2 regions of the Caldicoprobacter guelmensis genome follow, and region 2 is predicted to be linked to the other one. Evidence: riboswitches for the same ligand, from Rfam matches in the RefSeq annotation. Region 2 holds a riboswitch; the other holds the start of a gene.

Region 1 (7,944 bases), on a different contig from region 2:
TCCATAAGAGGAACATCGTTGGCATAACCCCGAAACAGGGACATGGCCGAATGGGTATGGGCATTGACAAACCCCGGCAAAGCCAACATCCCGCCGCCATCAATTACCTCATCCGGCACAAAACGCGCAGGAAGACCTTTTTCCCCTCCTACATATACAATTGTATCGCCCTCTATTCCAATGCAGCCATCAGGATATCGATTATCCTGATGGTCCATGGTGATTACATAAACGTTTCTTATGAGAACCTTCATAAGGCGCCGGCGCAGCATACCCCATCTCCAGACAGGATATCACAGATACGCCCATTGCCTCCTTTCGCTCATTATACGATTTTCACCCCTGGTTTCACACATTGAGCCCATTTCACCCTTCGAAAACGCCTACTTCAAGACTGCATTCGTGTGCAAATTCAATAAGACGCAAGATAGCGCTCCTGCTCAGGAGTCAAGGAATCTATGTTAATGCCCATAGTCTGAAGCTTCATCCGCGCCACCTTGTAATCGATATCCCTTGGTACGCTGTACACTTTGGGTACCAGCTTATGGCCGTTTTCAACCAAATAATGCACACACAGGGCCTGCAGCGCAAAGCTCATATCCATAATTTCTGCAGGATGGCCATCGCCAGCTGCCAGATTGACCAACCTTCCCTGGGCCAAAAGATTCAGCACCCGCCCGTCCTTCATCACATAGCCCTCGACATTGTGGCGCATCTCCCGCTTTTCCACCGCCAGTGCCTCCAGATCAGGCTTGCATATCTCTACATCGAAATGCCCTGCATTGGCCAAAAGCACCCCATCCTTCATCCTTTCAAAATGCTCTCGCCTTATGACCTTGGTACAACCGGTGGTGGTTATGAATATATCGCCAATCTCCGCAGCCTCAAGCATGGTCATCACCCTGAAACCATCCATGGCAGCCTCTAAGGCCTTTATCGGGTCCACCTCGGTTACAATCACGTTTGCACCAAGGCCCCTTGCCTTCATGGCCACCCCTTTCCCGCACCAACCATACCCTGCCACCACCACGTTCTTGCCTGCAATGATGAGGTTTGTGGTGCGCATGATACCATCCCATACCGATTGCCCTGTACCATACCGGTTATCAAAGAGGTATTTACAGTAGGCATCGTTTACGGCAATCATGGGAAACTTAAGCTTTCCTTCCCGTTCCCTGGCCCGCAGCCTGAGAACCCCGGTAGTTGTCTCCTCACAGCCGCCTATCACCCTGTCACACAATTCCTGGTGCGATGAGTGCAGCATAGCCACCAGGTCTCCTCCATCATCGATGATGATATCCGGCCCTATGTCCAAGGTCCTGCTTAAGTGCTCTCTATATTCCTCTTCGGTAGCGCCGTGCCATGCATGAACTGTAAGCCCGGCTTTTACCAGCGCTGCCGCCACAGCATCCTGTGTGGACAGTGGGTTGCTCCCCGTCACGGCAACTTCTGCTCCTCCTGCTGCCAAAACGAGGCACAGGTAAGCCGTTTTAGCCTCCAAATGTATCGATACCGCAATTTTCTTGCCTCTAAAAGGTTTCGTGTCGGCAAACTCCTTTTCCAGCTGGTTAAGCAAAGGCATGTAGCGCCTAACCCACTCAATTCTTCTTTGTCCTTCATCCGCCAGAGTTATATCCCTAATAGTGCTGGCCATAAAAAAGTGCCTCCCCTTATTGATTTCAGCAAATACAATATAACCATATTTTAGCACATTGTCACAAAAAAGTATTGTTAAATTCTAAACTTATGACAATCCTTACCCCTTTTATCGGTTTTATGGGCGTGCTATAATTAATATAGCATCCCGTTTGCCGCTGCACTATATCTACAACACATATTTGCATATATATTATACCGTATTCCTTAGCGTTTTACTTCAACGGGAGTAAAAACGTATAAGGAGGAGTGGATATGGGGGCCCAGTATGTAAAGGAGTTTAACGCCGATTTAGGGGAACTTTCATTACTCGCAGGCGGCAAACACTGGAAGAGATTTCATGCCAGCAAAATAATCAAATTTCAACGCACCAGCGGTATAAAAAAAGTACTATTTTTCTCCAAGCCAGTTGAAAGGATAGAGGTTTACGTTCAAGGAGAAGATGCTCCTTACATCATCGAAAAAGGCGTAGTAAAAGATGATTTCCAGTGGATCGTCGACGTGCTTAAGAGGTTTGCAGAGAAGAACAAGGTGCCATTCAACGAGTAAAGTCCAGGTTAAACACCTGGACTTTATGTTTTACTCTGTAATTTTTATTAAACCTCATTAGTGACGTCCTCACCTCAATGAATTGAGGGACATCCTCAAGCAGATGCACACAGAGGTTTATCCTCCTAAATATTTTTCAACACTTTATGACTTTATGATAGGTGAACGCATATTTTTTATTCTCATTTTTTTATTATCATCAAATTACCACATACTATTCTAGGAACTTCTCTGGTATAATCTCATTTGCGGTGGGGTATTTTTTCATCCCTATACGTCATGTGGTATAACCGCTAGATGAACCTGTATTCATATAGAGGTGGGGTTTTATAGCCTTGCATAGAAGTCCTACAATTACCATGGAAATTATAAGCTCGGGAAGCAGGTAAGAGCCATTGTAGATTATTGAGTATACCCATGGGCTTTGCCCTTCTGGGGCATAGCTTGCAAACACCACTACTCCAGATATGACATGGCATATGAATCTTCCTAGTACCCCCATAAACACGCCGGCCATCACGCCAACCATACCCTTGTGCCTCAGCACGCCTGCCAAGCCAAGGCAACCAAAGGCTATAACGTAATCAAACAGTATGGACACTATATGGAAGCTATATTTTTTCCCCAGGATAAACTGCAGAATTCCATAAACCATACCGGCCAAGAGCCCTCTAGGAGTACCCCACCTCAAGGCAAAGATAAATATGGGTATCATCGAACCTGCCGTGACAGAACCACCCTGTGGCATCTCAAATAGTACGACATAGCTTAATACCTGCGCCAGAGCTATCATAACCCCGGCTTCCACCAGCATCCTGGTGTTACTTCTTTGCATATTACCATCTCCTCCCTTTTACGGGGAGAAAAAAAGACTACATGCCAAACCATAGGGCACGTAGTCCCCTTCCACAATTCGTTCCCTACGCTGGCATTACCCAGGTCAGGTTCAGCGGGTCGGAGTCACACAACTCCCTCTCAGCCGAATTGCTTCAGCTCCCCGTTTGATATTGAATTTTCTTGCCTATGATAATAACACTCTATATGAATTGTTGTCAATATTATGATTATCTCATTATCCACAGCCCATCCACAACTTATAATTGAGGAGTATACCCAAACATACATATACAGGCTACCATTATCTTGCGCTCAATTCTCTACACATTTATATGCAATATCCAAACCGCTAAAGTAAAGTATATTGTAAGGGAAATAGCGTCGGCAATGGTGGTGATCAAGGGACTAGCCATAACGGTAGGATCCACCCCTACCTTATCAGCAATCATTGGCAGCACCCCACCAATAATTTTAGCAATTATAACGACAAACACCAAAGTAAGGGATATTGTTATTGCAATACTAAAGCTATAGCCTTCAATAAAATATACCCTCAGGAAGTTAATCAAAGCCAACGCCAACCCAGCCAATGTACCAATCTGCATCTCTTTCCATATAACCTTTAGGATATCCCTAAACTCCAGTTCCCCCAGGACAAGGCTTCGTATCACCGTAGTCGAAGACTGTGACCCGGCATTGCCGGCAGTATCCATGAGCATCGGTATAAAGGCAGCCAAAGCCACCACTGCTTCCAATGCCACCTCGTACTTTCGTATTATATACCCACTGACAGTGGCAGAAATCATCAATATAAGCAGCCATAATAGCCTTTTGCGCGCTATCATAAACGGTGTAGCATCCAGGTATTCCTCCTCTGTAGGCTGAATGGCAGCCATGCGCTGAATATCTTCTGTGGTTTCTTCCTCAATTACGTCCACGATATCATCTATGGTGATTATACCGACAAGCCTCTTTTCCTGGTCCACTACCGGCACAGCCAAAAGGTCGTATTTCTTAAACACCTCAGCAACTTCTTCCTGGTCGTCATAGGTATCAACATATATCACATCTTTCTTCATTATATCTTCAACCTTGGTATCTGGAGAGGCCAAAACCAGGTCCTTTAAAGAGACTATACCTTCCAGCTTGCGCCGGGCATCGGTGACATAACAGGTATAGATTATTTCCCTGTCCCGACCGACTCTGCGAATCTTATCCAAAGCCTCAGCTACCGTCATCTCCTTCTTAAGGTCAACAAACTCAATGGTCATCAAGCTGCCAGCCGAATTCTCGGGATACTGCAAAAATTGATTGATCAGCTTGCGCTCGGCTTCAGATGTATTCCTCAGTATCCTCTTGACCACATTAGCCGGCATCTCTTCCAGGAAGTCGATCTTATCGTCAAAAAACAGGTCGTTTACAATCTCACTAAGCTCATTTTCATCTATCATCATGGATATTTCGCCTTGACGTTCAGAAGAAAGATAAGAAAAAACGTCGGCTGCTATCTCCTTGGGCAGCAACCTAAACAAAATAATGGCGTTTTTGGTATCCAGCTCATCGACAATCTCGGCTATGTCTTGTATCTGCATATTCTTTATCTTTTCTTTAAGCTCACTATACCTCTTTTGGCTGATCAGTTGCTTGATGTCATCGATAGCCATACCATTACCTCCTTTACGCTATATGATTTTGAAAGCACAATTAACCATCAAAGCTGTCCCATTTGAAGGCTATCCTTACTCTTCCCCATCTACTGCCTCGTGTTTTCCATTCATAAAGCCCCAACTTGATTCACAAACTTATTATTCCTAACATTTTCAAAACCATATAGCTCGGTAGGCAACGTATGGCCGCGACAATGGCGAAAAGCCTTCAATGCCAAAGTATGTTTAATTTTTAATTAAATGGAAAACAGAGGCAGTAGAACGCACCACCCCCTTATTTTCTATGTCATTAATACTCTTAGGTAAACTACTAGGGCCGGCGTCCATTCTACCACCTCCGCAATGCATCAAAATTTGTAAACTTTACGCGAATAGAATAACACATACCTGTCAAAAATTCAAACATAAATTTTAAAATGCCAAATAAGAAAGCGGGCTGAGTTTTGAAAATCAGGCCCGCTTATGCAACAAGCATTATCACATATACACAGTGACATTTTCACCACAGGAAGACACTCCTGAAAAACAGGAGGTCAAACTGTCTAATTCCATTTATTATCGGCCATAAAAACCTCGAAATCCTCGGAATTTCATTATATAAGCAATTACCCATATTACTCGCAGCAGCTACAGCAACACACTATGTATCTCTTTACCACCTCGTCAATTTCTCGCTCGTCATTGGAAGGTGCCTTTACATCGCCGATGAGCTCCCATTCTTCAATATGAGACAGCGTATTGCCAGGCTCAACAAGGGTCATAGGCGACAAAGTCTCCATCTCAAGCATGAAATCAGTAGTATAAGTCTCATACGAAACGCCAAAATCAGGATACTTTTTGCCCATCTGGTGCACAAACCGCTTGATAAACAAATTGCCGTGGTTGAAATATGCCGCCCAGCCATCTTCATTGTTTATACCAAACTTAAAGGGATGTTTGGTGCCAGGGTCCTGCTGCAATACGATATACTTATCTCCCCAGTATACCCTATGGTCGTTCATTTTGGAATAGGGCCACAGCGCAACAACACGATTGCCCAAAAGACCGGTATCCCTCTGAGGCTGGGGTACCACCTCTTTACCGCCGGGTGCCATGACAGTCAAGGCCCATGCAGCAAACTCCACAGGCCATGCATTCCTGTTTGTCAGGCGATGGACTATCCTTACCCTGTCGCAGCAGGATGCCAAAGTGATCTCCATCTCCTTTTCGATCTGCACCCATGGCTCCACCTTTTGTTTGACTTTTACGCCGCTTTCGATCTCCTGCCACTCCACCGGCTGGTCATCGGGTACATAGGTACGGGGGTTGTTTTCAGGGCTGTGCCACAGCCTGTGTCCACCCTTTATCTTCCATACCCCTCCTACAGGCTCCAAAACCGGCTGTGACGCCTGAGGTGCCTCACACAGCTCATTTTCCCTGCCTACAAAACCAAACCTTATAATCCTAGGCCCCACATCGACCGTCACTAACAGGTCAACCGTCCCGTTGGAAATCTCGACGCACCTGCCAAACTCCCTGTAGCTCACCTCTTTAACTGTAACAGGCATAACTTGACTCACTCTCCTTTCTGAATTTTTGGTATTGGTTTTTAAAAGGCCACATATGGCTTTTTACAATGATATTAAATTCTTCACAAACAGTTGAAAATCCTGCTACAGCGAACTCTTAAATTTGATTTCACACCAAACTCTATTTGCAGAATGCTTGTTGAAAAGTAAATTAACAGCCTGCGCTACAACATTCCTCACCCATATATCTTTCCCTCTGGCAAATACCTTTTAAGGCCCTGATAAAAAAAGTCCCTGAGCTCCTTCTCATCTTCATACGTCACGACTTCCCCCTCACAGCATACCATGGGAAAAGCAAATACATCGGTATCGTTCCTCATCCTGCTAATTCTCTTGAAGTGCTCCTTGCTCATGCGGAAGACCCCTATGTTGGCATCAAAAATCTTTTCCGCCGGGAGTATGCTGAAAACCTCATCCAAAAACTCATTATATACATGTTGCCAGCTGTATACCTTGAGCAATGGTTCAAAACACAACCTCACCTGCCATCCGTCTTGCAGGGCAGCTTTTATAGCCGTCAGCCTGGTCTTCAAAGGAGGGGCCAGCCTCTCATAGCGCCGTGCAACCTCACCGGGCGACAGTGACCATGCCAGTATCACCTGCTCTGCCGGTTTCAGGTGGGCAATGGCGCTGTAATTGGCGCTCTTGGTCCTCAGCTCGATGACCAGGTCCTGCCTGGTAGCTGCAAACTCTATCCAGCGTGAAGCATAAGGAACAATCCCTTCCAAAGCCAGCAGGTCGGTATCATATGAAGGACACAGGTACAAAGGCCCGCTCTCAAGCTTTCTATCCACAGCCTTGAAAAAATCTTCTATGTTTACGAAAATTACAATGTTGGCTGAAGGGTAAAGCCCCTGCAAATAACAGTAATCGCAATCATAGATGCAGTTCAAAACTGGCGATGTGTAGTAAAAGTTTGGGTGTCCGAAATCCTCGCACACCTCGGGACCGGGGTACAGAAACGGCTCCTGCTTGACAGCTAGTATAAGCTTGGGTGAAGCCTTTTGGCGCCGGAAGTTTTGATGTGGCCTGTTGAATACATCCTTGTAGTGCCGTATCGCCACCCTTATGGACCGAGGAAAACGGCTCAAGACGTGCTGTGTCACAGGATAGGCTGTAGCGCCTTCCTCTATATATATGTGGGAAAATTTACTCATAAAGGAGCAACCTCCTGATCTTCTCAAGCGCCTTTCTTCCCTCAGCCTTGACCTTTACCTCTGTTCTAGCAAATTCAGAGAGGTCAGGGAGCGACCTACCGGTCCTGAGCTTATACCTCCTCGCCATATCCATAAGCTGGTGGCTCTGCGTCACCGTAAGCCGCAGGCTTTGCTTAACTTGACCCAGCTGAAGGCGCTCATCCGGCGTCAGCACATCGCTTTCCACCCTGCATACCTTTTGAACCTGCTTTAAAAGCTCGTCCATCGCCTCCAGCGCCCCAGTTATACACTGGGTAACACGCTGGCCATTAAAATCTACTACATCCAGATGATCCCCCACCACCTTTACAATGTATATCTGGTGTGGAGCCAAAAAGCGGGATGCAGCCTGAAAAAAACCTGATGCCTCCATATCCACCAGATTAGCCTGCAGCTCTACTCGACTACTTAAAACGTCCTCCCGCCTTACCACTTGGTTACATGTTTCGACACTTCCCTCTTCAAAAGGGT
Region 2 (7,944 bases):
AAGCCTGGTGACTCCCAAGCCTATCAGGTTATCCCTGAGCTGTGGTCTTTCCCTGGTGGAGATGGTGATGCCGGCCCTTGGCAAAAACAGCCTTATGGCCAGCATGATTTGAACCAGGTCCTTGTCGCTAACAGTAAACTTGGGTGCAAAGTTCCCAAAGTGTGGCCTCAGGCGCGGTAGGGATACGCTTATCTCGACGTCAGGGTACTTATCCTGGAGATAGCTGGCATGCAATCCGGTGAAAAATGCATCTTTATGCCAGTCATTCAGGCCCAACAGAGCGCCTATGTTGACGCTGCGCATGGAAGCTATGCATGCTCTTTCGGGTGCATCCAGCCTGTATCTGTAATCCCTCTTGGGGCCTTTGATGTGCACTTCCATATACACTTCTTGGTCGTATGTCTCCTGGTACAGTGTGAGGCCATCAACTCCTGCTTCTATGAGCTCGGCGTACTCGGCGGTATCCAGAGGATACACCTCTATCGAGATGGAACTGAAGTAGTCCCTTAAAACCTTCACGCAATCCTTTATGTATGAGACCGGTGTATGCTTTCGGGACTCGCCAGTTAAAATGAGTATGTGTTTAAGCCCGGTGGAGGCTATGGCTTGGGCCTCCTTTCTCACCTCGTCCAGTGAAAGCTTTTTTCGAGCTATCTTATTTTTGCAGTTAAAGCCGCAGTAGGCACACTGGTTAACGCAATAATTGGAAAGGTAAAGGGGGGTATATAGGAGGATGGCTCTTCCAAAGTTCTTAAGTGTAAGCTGCCTTGCTTTGATAGCCATGGGTTCCAGGTATTCCTTGGCTTTGTCTGATAACAGGGCTAAAAAGTCAAGGGCATTAAGCTTTTCCTTGCTGAGTATTTTCATTATTTGGCTGTCGGTGACGCTGCTTAAAAAGTCGTTAAAATCGAAGCCCTTGTATTTGAGATACACGTCGTAAAAGCTCATATGCCTGCACCTCGGTTTCAACATAGTGGTTGTAAGGATTTTATTTCGGAGAGTTATAAGAGCCCATGTTCTAACATCTCAATCAAATTCTATCGTAGAAATCCAGTCAGAGGCGAAGAAGCTTCAGCAAATTCCTTAACTGCCCCCATCCCCGCCAGATAAGCCATTCTACCGCCTTTGACTGCTAGTGCAAACGCCTCAGCCATGGCGACCGGGTCATCAGCGGTGGCTATGGCGGTGTTGACCAGCACTGCTGCAGCGCCCAGCTCCATTGCTTCAGCGGCATGGGACGGCCGCCCCAAGCCGGCGTCCACTATCACGGGGAGGTCGATCTCGTCGATCATGATCTTTATGAGTTCCCGGGCTTTCAGCCCCTTGTTTGTACCAATTGGAGCGCCAAGGGGCATGACTGCCGCAGCACCCGCGTCCCTCAGCCTTCGTGCGGCTATTAAATCAGGGCTCATGTAGGGAAGGACTATGAAGCCTTCTTTTGCCAGTATTTCGGTGGCCTTTATGGTCTCGTAGTTGTCGGGGAGCAGGTATTTGTTGTCGTTGATCACTTCGATTTTTATCCAGTTGCTGCCGCAGGCTGCTCTTGCTATCCTTGCTATGCGCACCGCTTCTTCGGCATTTCTCGCTCCTGATGTGTTGGGCATTATGATACACCCTTTGGGTATGTAGTTGAGCATGTTTTCCTCAGGATAATCCAGGTTTATCCTCCTCAATGCAACGGTAACCACCTGTGCCCCCGAACGCTCTATCACCTGGGGGATAACCTTATGTGAATGGAACTTTCCTGTGCCTATGAAAAGCCTGCTGGAAAGCTCATGTCCAGCTATGACCAGTTTGTCATCCATGATGTATCAGCCTCCTCCAACGAATCTTAAAATTTCCAGGTTATCGTTTTCTTGCAGCACTATGTTCGGCCATTCTTCTGTTTTGACTATCCTATAGTTGTGCTCAACCACCACTTTTTGAGGGTCAAGGCCTTTGAGTTTTAAAAAGTCATATAGGCTCATCCCTTTGCTTACCGTGGTTTTTTGGCCATTTACTGTTATTATCATTTTATTCCTCCTCTCTCAAAAATTGGGTAAACTGTGCAACAAGAGTAAAATAACCCTGCCTTGTGATTTTAGAACTTTCTTTACGGTAAGTTAATTATATTTGTGTGTATGCCTCCTTTTGTTTGCAGGTTATTATATGTTTGCCTTATCGGCGACTCAAAGGCATTGGTTTGCTATTCTGCAGCCAAAGCCATCCTGTTTATCAAGTGTTTTATAAAATCTCATTTGAAATTTTAAGTTACGCGTGTTAACAGGGGGGAAAGGAGAGAGGGGCATTGAACTGAAAAAGCCTACCCCATAGGGTAGGCTTTTTGTCGAGGTGATTTATCCTCCACAACGCTTCCCTACGGTGGTACTAACCACATCAGGTTCGAAGGGTTAAGAGCAAGCTTTCTAAGCATGCCCTTTCTCAGCCTTTCGGCACCCCTAGCGTTGTTAGTCATCTATTCAGTTTTGAATAATTATACAACAAATGTTAGGGGATGTAAAGGACATTTTTTGGCTTTTTGGCACATATGGTGGTTTTAAGTTTCAGGACAACAAATATTCTACAACTGTTTTTTAAGGTTCAATACACATAACACACACCTAAAGCTTCCGGTCCAAGATGTGAACCGATTACAGGACCTATCTCTTGAATGTTAATTATGGCGTGGGGGTACCTCTCTTTAAGGATGGATTTTAGCTCATGAGCCTCTTTTAGGGCAAAAATCTGGCATATATTAATTATCGATACTTTTTTCGGTATATCCTCTATGATCTTTTCCATCGCTTTTTTCTTTCCACGGACTTTTGCTATAGCTTCTAATTTGCCGTCTATTAAAGCTATGATGGGTTTTACGTTTAAAAAAGAGCCTATTACCGCCTGAGCATTGGTAAGACGCCCGCCTCTTTTTAAATACTCAAGAGTCCCCACCGTTAGGCGGATTCCCATTCTCGTTTTTTGCTCTTCAATTTTTTCAACAATTTGACTTCTTGAAAACCCTTGTTTAACTAAATTTATAGCCATTTCCGTTAAAACCCGCAAATTGGCGACTGTAGTTTGGCTGTCAATGATGGAGATTTTGTCGCTGCCAATGAGATTTGCTGCGGTATTTGCGCTGTTGTATGTGCCGCTCAACTTAGAAGAGATGGTGAGGGCAATGACCTCCTTTCCCTTTTTTAAAGCAGACTCAAAGACCTCCTTAAAATCCCCGACTGATGGTTGAGACGTGGTGGGGAAATCAGAAGACCGGGCTAAACGAGAGAAAAAATCCTGAAACTCGCCTGGGAACCCCTCTTTTTCAGTTTTCCCTTCAAAACTGTAATATAAGGGAACGACGCTCATATCATGCTGCCTGACAAATTCTTTATCTATATAAGCAGTGCTGTCGGTGACAATATGAATTTGGTTCAAAGAGATCAACCCCTTTTCAAAAATAATTGTGTTAAGATTATAATACCAGATAATAATACCAGGTATAAATATATAATTTTTCTAAATACGTTTTTCAAGAACTAAATGGCAGTACTAAGTACAATACTTTTTGTGCAAAAGTAAAGTATGTATGTACCAATTTTTCCTTTTAATATTGTAAAACCTTAGTTCTCAAATCAAGGGTGCAGATTTTCAAGCATAGTTGGAATAATGCTCTTTTAGTGAAACTATTTAAGGATTTTCACAGCAGAAGAAAGAATGATTTTCTACGAATTGCCCCAAAAATGTGATAAAATATTTTCTATAATTGGGACTTACAAAATAGTCTAGAAATACTAAAGAAGTTCTGATATACATTTGGATGGTAATTTGTAAGGACCAACAGCATGATTTGCCTTTAAGGTGACATGTATGGATATAATAGATATAGCTTATCAGTGAAAGGGGTATAGGCATGAAAATAAGGGGCATCAAATTGGTTGTATGCTTGTTGGCATTAACTCTTTTAGCAGTATTTGTATCAGGCTGTTCAGCGCTTGGAGGCCTTAGCAAAGAGCCGCAGGGTGAGCAGCAGACGGCTGAATCGCAAAAAGTGCCGGTTGAAGTGGCAACCGCTGGTGTGGATGCCATTCAAAATGAAAAAGAGTTTTCAGGAATTTTAAAGCCCATAAATGAAGCTATGGTCATCCCCCAGATACCGGCCAAGGTATCCAAGGTACATGTGAAAGTGGGGCAGCAGGTAAAAGAGGGGGATGTGCTTATAGAGCTGGAGGCCGGCGATGTTGAAAGGCAAATTGCTCAGGCACAGGCGGCATATGAGGCCTCAAAAGCTTCGGTGGAACTGTCAAAAAGGAAGCTGCAAGACCTTGAGTCCCAGAAGAACAGGCTTCAAGCTGAAATTGGTAAGTTAGATAAGCAGATTGAGGGGCTTACTAAGTCGCTGAATGAGGCCAGGCAGGCCATTGAACCGGAGATTGCTAAACTTCAAGAGATGCGCCAAAAAGGCGTCATTTCAGATGAGCAGTTTGAGGAACAGAAGGCTAGGCTAGAGGAGCAGCTAAAAACGCTGCAGGATGGATTGGATAAGCTGCTTCAACAAAAAGCGGCGTTGGAGAAGAGCAAATTGGAGCTGGAAAGCGCTATAAAGTCCCTGCCATATGACAGCAACACGCTGGACGCACAGCTCAATCAAGCCAAGGTTGCTCTGGATACTGCCAAAAGCGCGGCCGATAAGCTGAAGCTCTTCTCGCCAATAGATGGTGTGGTAAGCAGCTTAAGCGTACAGCCTGGTCAGATGGCTACACAGACATCACCACCGGTTACTGTTATAGATACGAGTGCTTTGGTACTTGATATACGCTTATCCGAATTTGATGTAGCGAAGGTACAGCCGGGGCAAAGGGTGAAGGTATATGTCGAAGCAATGGGTTCTCAACCGGTAGAAGGCGTGATTGAGTGGGTGAGTCCATCTACCGATCTCAGGAGTCAGGCTTACCCGGCAAGGATAAAGGTTGAAAATGTTTCTGGCAAGTTGCGTCCTGGCATGTTTGCAAGGGTTATCTTGGTGCTAGACAGGAAAGATAACGTGGTGGTGGTGCCAAAGCGGTCAATTATAAGGCAGGGGGATCATGCCTATGTTTTCGTAATTAAAGGTAAGGCAGTGGAGAGAAGAGAGGTAAAGGTTGGCATGGACGATGGTGAGAGGGTAGAGATAATTTCAGGCCTACAAAGTGGTGAGCAGGTGGTTGTGAAGGGGCAGGCCTATCTAAAGGAAGGGCAGGAAGTAAATGTTGTGAGGCAAGAGGGGTGAAAAGATAGGTTAAAGGGTGTTAAAAAAGAATTTTCTAATAAGCAAGATAACAGAAGCGCCGTTATAGCGCAGTCGGTGTAGAACAAGTGTATTGCAGGTTCAAAATGTGACCAATGCAATAGATGCAACTAAATGTACAAAGCACAAAGTCAGGAGGAAAGATTATGAGCATTGCAGGATTGAGCGTTAGAAGGCCTGTGACAACTGTTATGGTTGTGCTGATTGTGCTCATTTTGGGTTTTGTTTCATTGACGCGGCTCAATGTAGACTTACTACCCAGCATTAATCTACCCATAATGGTGGTGTCGGTGCAATACAGTGGCGCAGGTCCTGAAGAGGTGGAGAGCATAGTTACGCGAAACATAGAAAGCGTCTTGGCAACGGTGGGTAACCTTGAGTCCATGAGATCGACTTCATCCGAGGGCAATTCGTTGGTGATCCTGGAATTTACCCAGGGTACCAACATGGACGTGGCGGCGCTGGAAGTGCGCGAAAAGCTTGATATGATAAGGGGCATGCTGCCGGAGGGGGTGTCTGACCCAATAGTGCTCAAGCTGGATCCTAACATGTTGCCCATCATGAGCTTTGCGGTATCGCAAGAGGGCAAAACCGACGAGGAGCTGCAGGAATGGGTGGAGGATGTGCTCAAGCCGCGTATAGAACGGATAGAAGGTGTGGCCTCGGTATCGGTTTTGGGTGCAAAGCAGACAGAGATAAAGGTGATAGTTGATCCGGATAAGCTTATAGCCTATGGCCTGACTATGGACCGAATAGTTAGCGCTTTGAGAGCTGAGAATTTGGCTTTGCCCGGTGGAGTTGTGCAGGATGGGCAGTATGACTTGTTGGTCAGGATTTCGGGACAATTTGAAAGCCTTGATGAACTTTTGAATGTGCCCGTCGTGAGTTCTACCGGTATCACCTATATGCTTAGGGATTTGGCTCGGGTCGAAAGGGGCGTAAAAGATGATAGGCAGTATTCAAGGGTGAATCAATACGATAGCCTTTCCATATCGGTTTATAAAGAAAGTGTGGCAAATACCGTACGTGTGGCCGAAAAGGTAAACCAGGAGATAGAGAATATAAAGAAGGCATATCCTGACATAACTGTTATGAACATAATTGACCAATCAAAATTTATAAACAGATCAATTTCGGCAGTGACAAGCAATGCTTACATAGGAGCCATATTGGCCATTGCCATATTGTTCATATTTCTAAAAGATGTCACGCCTACCCTGGTCATTGCCACCTCGATACCAATTTCGGTGATATCTACTTTTGTATTGCTTTATTTTAGCGGCATTACCCTTAATATAATATCACTGGGTGGTTTAGCTTTAGGCGTAGGCATGATGGTGGATAATTCCATAGTAGCTCTCGAGAACATATATAGAATGAGGGAGAAAGGTTTAAACCCTAGCGAAGCCGCAGAGAAAGGTACCAACGAGATATCTATGGCAATAATGGCTTCCACATTGACGACGGTAAGCGTCTTTTTGCCGATAGTATTTACTCAGGGCATGACGGCAGAGATATTCAGGGAGCTGTCCCTTACCGTTACTTTTTCGCTCATGGCATCGCTGGTGGTGGCGATTACATTGGTACCCATGCTGGCGTCTAAGCTGATAAGAGGTAAGGGCTTTAGCAGGAAAAATAAAGCTGTTGAGCGCTTGACAGAACGGTACAGGCACATGCTCCAATGGGCGCTGGAGCACAGAAAGGCTGTCATGTTTATAACGGCTGTAGTTTTTGGACTAAGCATTGTACTTTTGCCTTTGGTGGGTGTGGAGTACTTTCCAGCAGTGGACCAGGGGCAGATACAGATAGAAATAAGGCTTCCAAAAGGGAGCAGCTTTGATGAGACCTTGGAGGCAGTCCAGAAAGTCGAGAAGATAGTGGACGAGATTCCAGAAGTGGATATGGTGTGGGCTGTCATAGGTGGTCAGCGTATGAGTTTTGGAATGGGGGCCCCTGTCAGAGACCAGGGTAGTATTACGGCTATATTAAAACCCCTCGATCAGAGGAGCAGGACCACTCAGCAGGTGGGTGAAGAGATAAGGGAAAAGGTTAAGGATATAGCAGGGTGCCAGATACAAGTAAACACTGACAGTGGATTGGTCGGATTGGGTTCTGGTATGACGGGTTCACCTATATCCATAAGCATAAAAGGTCAGGATCTGCATGTGCTTCAGGAAATATCGGATGATATTGTGAAAATTGTATCAAGCGTGCCAGGGACGCGTCAGGTGCGTTCAAGCTTTGAGGAAGGCCGCCCAGAGCTGCGTATAATCGTAGACAGGCAGAGGGCTTCTCAGTATGGGGTTAATGCTGCTTTGGTATCAACCGCTGTTCAAAGCCATCTTCAAGGTATGGTTGCTACTCGATACAAGGAACAAGGGACTGAGATCGACGTGAGGGTGCAGTTGCCGGCTGATGGCAACATGAAACTGCAGGACGTGGAAAACGTCATGGTCATGTCGCCGCTTGGTATTGCAGTTCCCTTAAAAAGTGTGGCCAGGTTTGAGTATGCGCAAGGACCTGCCAGAATAGAAAGGCAAGACCAGTCTCGTGTGGTAACTGTAAACGGCAGCTATGAGGGGCGTAGCTTTGGCGAGGTTATGCGCGATATCCAAGAGAAGTTGAAAGATTATCCACTGCCCGAGGGGTATTTCATAGAGTATGGTGGTCAGCAAGAGCAGTTGTCG

The links. Region 2 has a riboswitch for thiamine pyrophosphate ahead of thiS (sulfur carrier protein ThiS). Riboswitches for the same ligand answer to the same signal wherever they lie in the genome.
Region 1: it holds a riboswitch for thiamine pyrophosphate, as region 2 does, so the genes downstream of both, thiT (energy-coupled thiamine transporter ThiT) here and thiS (sulfur carrier protein ThiS) in region 2, are expected to answer to the same signal.

The regions. Positions count from the first base shown of each region.
Region 1 is NZ_JAFBDW010000004.1:221,088-229,031, reverse strand. It holds gene JOD02_RS07185 (amidohydrolase) at 1-272, opposite strand, end outside; gene JOD02_RS07180 (adenosylhomocysteinase) at 413-1,654, opposite strand; gene JOD02_RS07175 (hypothetical protein) at 1,912-2,205, shown strand; gene thiT (energy-coupled thiamine transporter ThiT) at 2,483-3,040, opposite strand; TPP riboswitch at 3,106-3,215, opposite strand; gene mgtE (magnesium transporter) at 3,363-4,706, opposite strand; gene JOD02_RS07160 (hypothetical protein) at 5,324-6,256, opposite strand; gene JOD02_RS07155 (SPL family radical SAM protein) at 6,454-7,434, opposite strand; gene JOD02_RS07150 (5'-methylthioadenosine/S-adenosylhomocysteine nucleosidase family protein) at 7,427-7,944, opposite strand, start outside.
Region 2 is NZ_JAFBDW010000003.1:212,626-220,569, reverse strand. It holds gene thiH (2-iminoacetate synthase ThiH) at 1-948, opposite strand, end outside; gene JOD02_RS05440 (thiazole synthase) at 1,038-1,805, opposite strand; gene thiS (sulfur carrier protein ThiS) at 1,812-2,012, opposite strand; TPP riboswitch at 2,337-2,450, opposite strand; gene JOD02_RS05430 (DegV family protein) at 2,581-3,408, opposite strand; gene JOD02_RS05425 (efflux RND transporter periplasmic adaptor subunit) at 3,884-5,239, shown strand; gene JOD02_RS05420 (efflux RND transporter permease subunit) at 5,404-7,944, shown strand, end outside.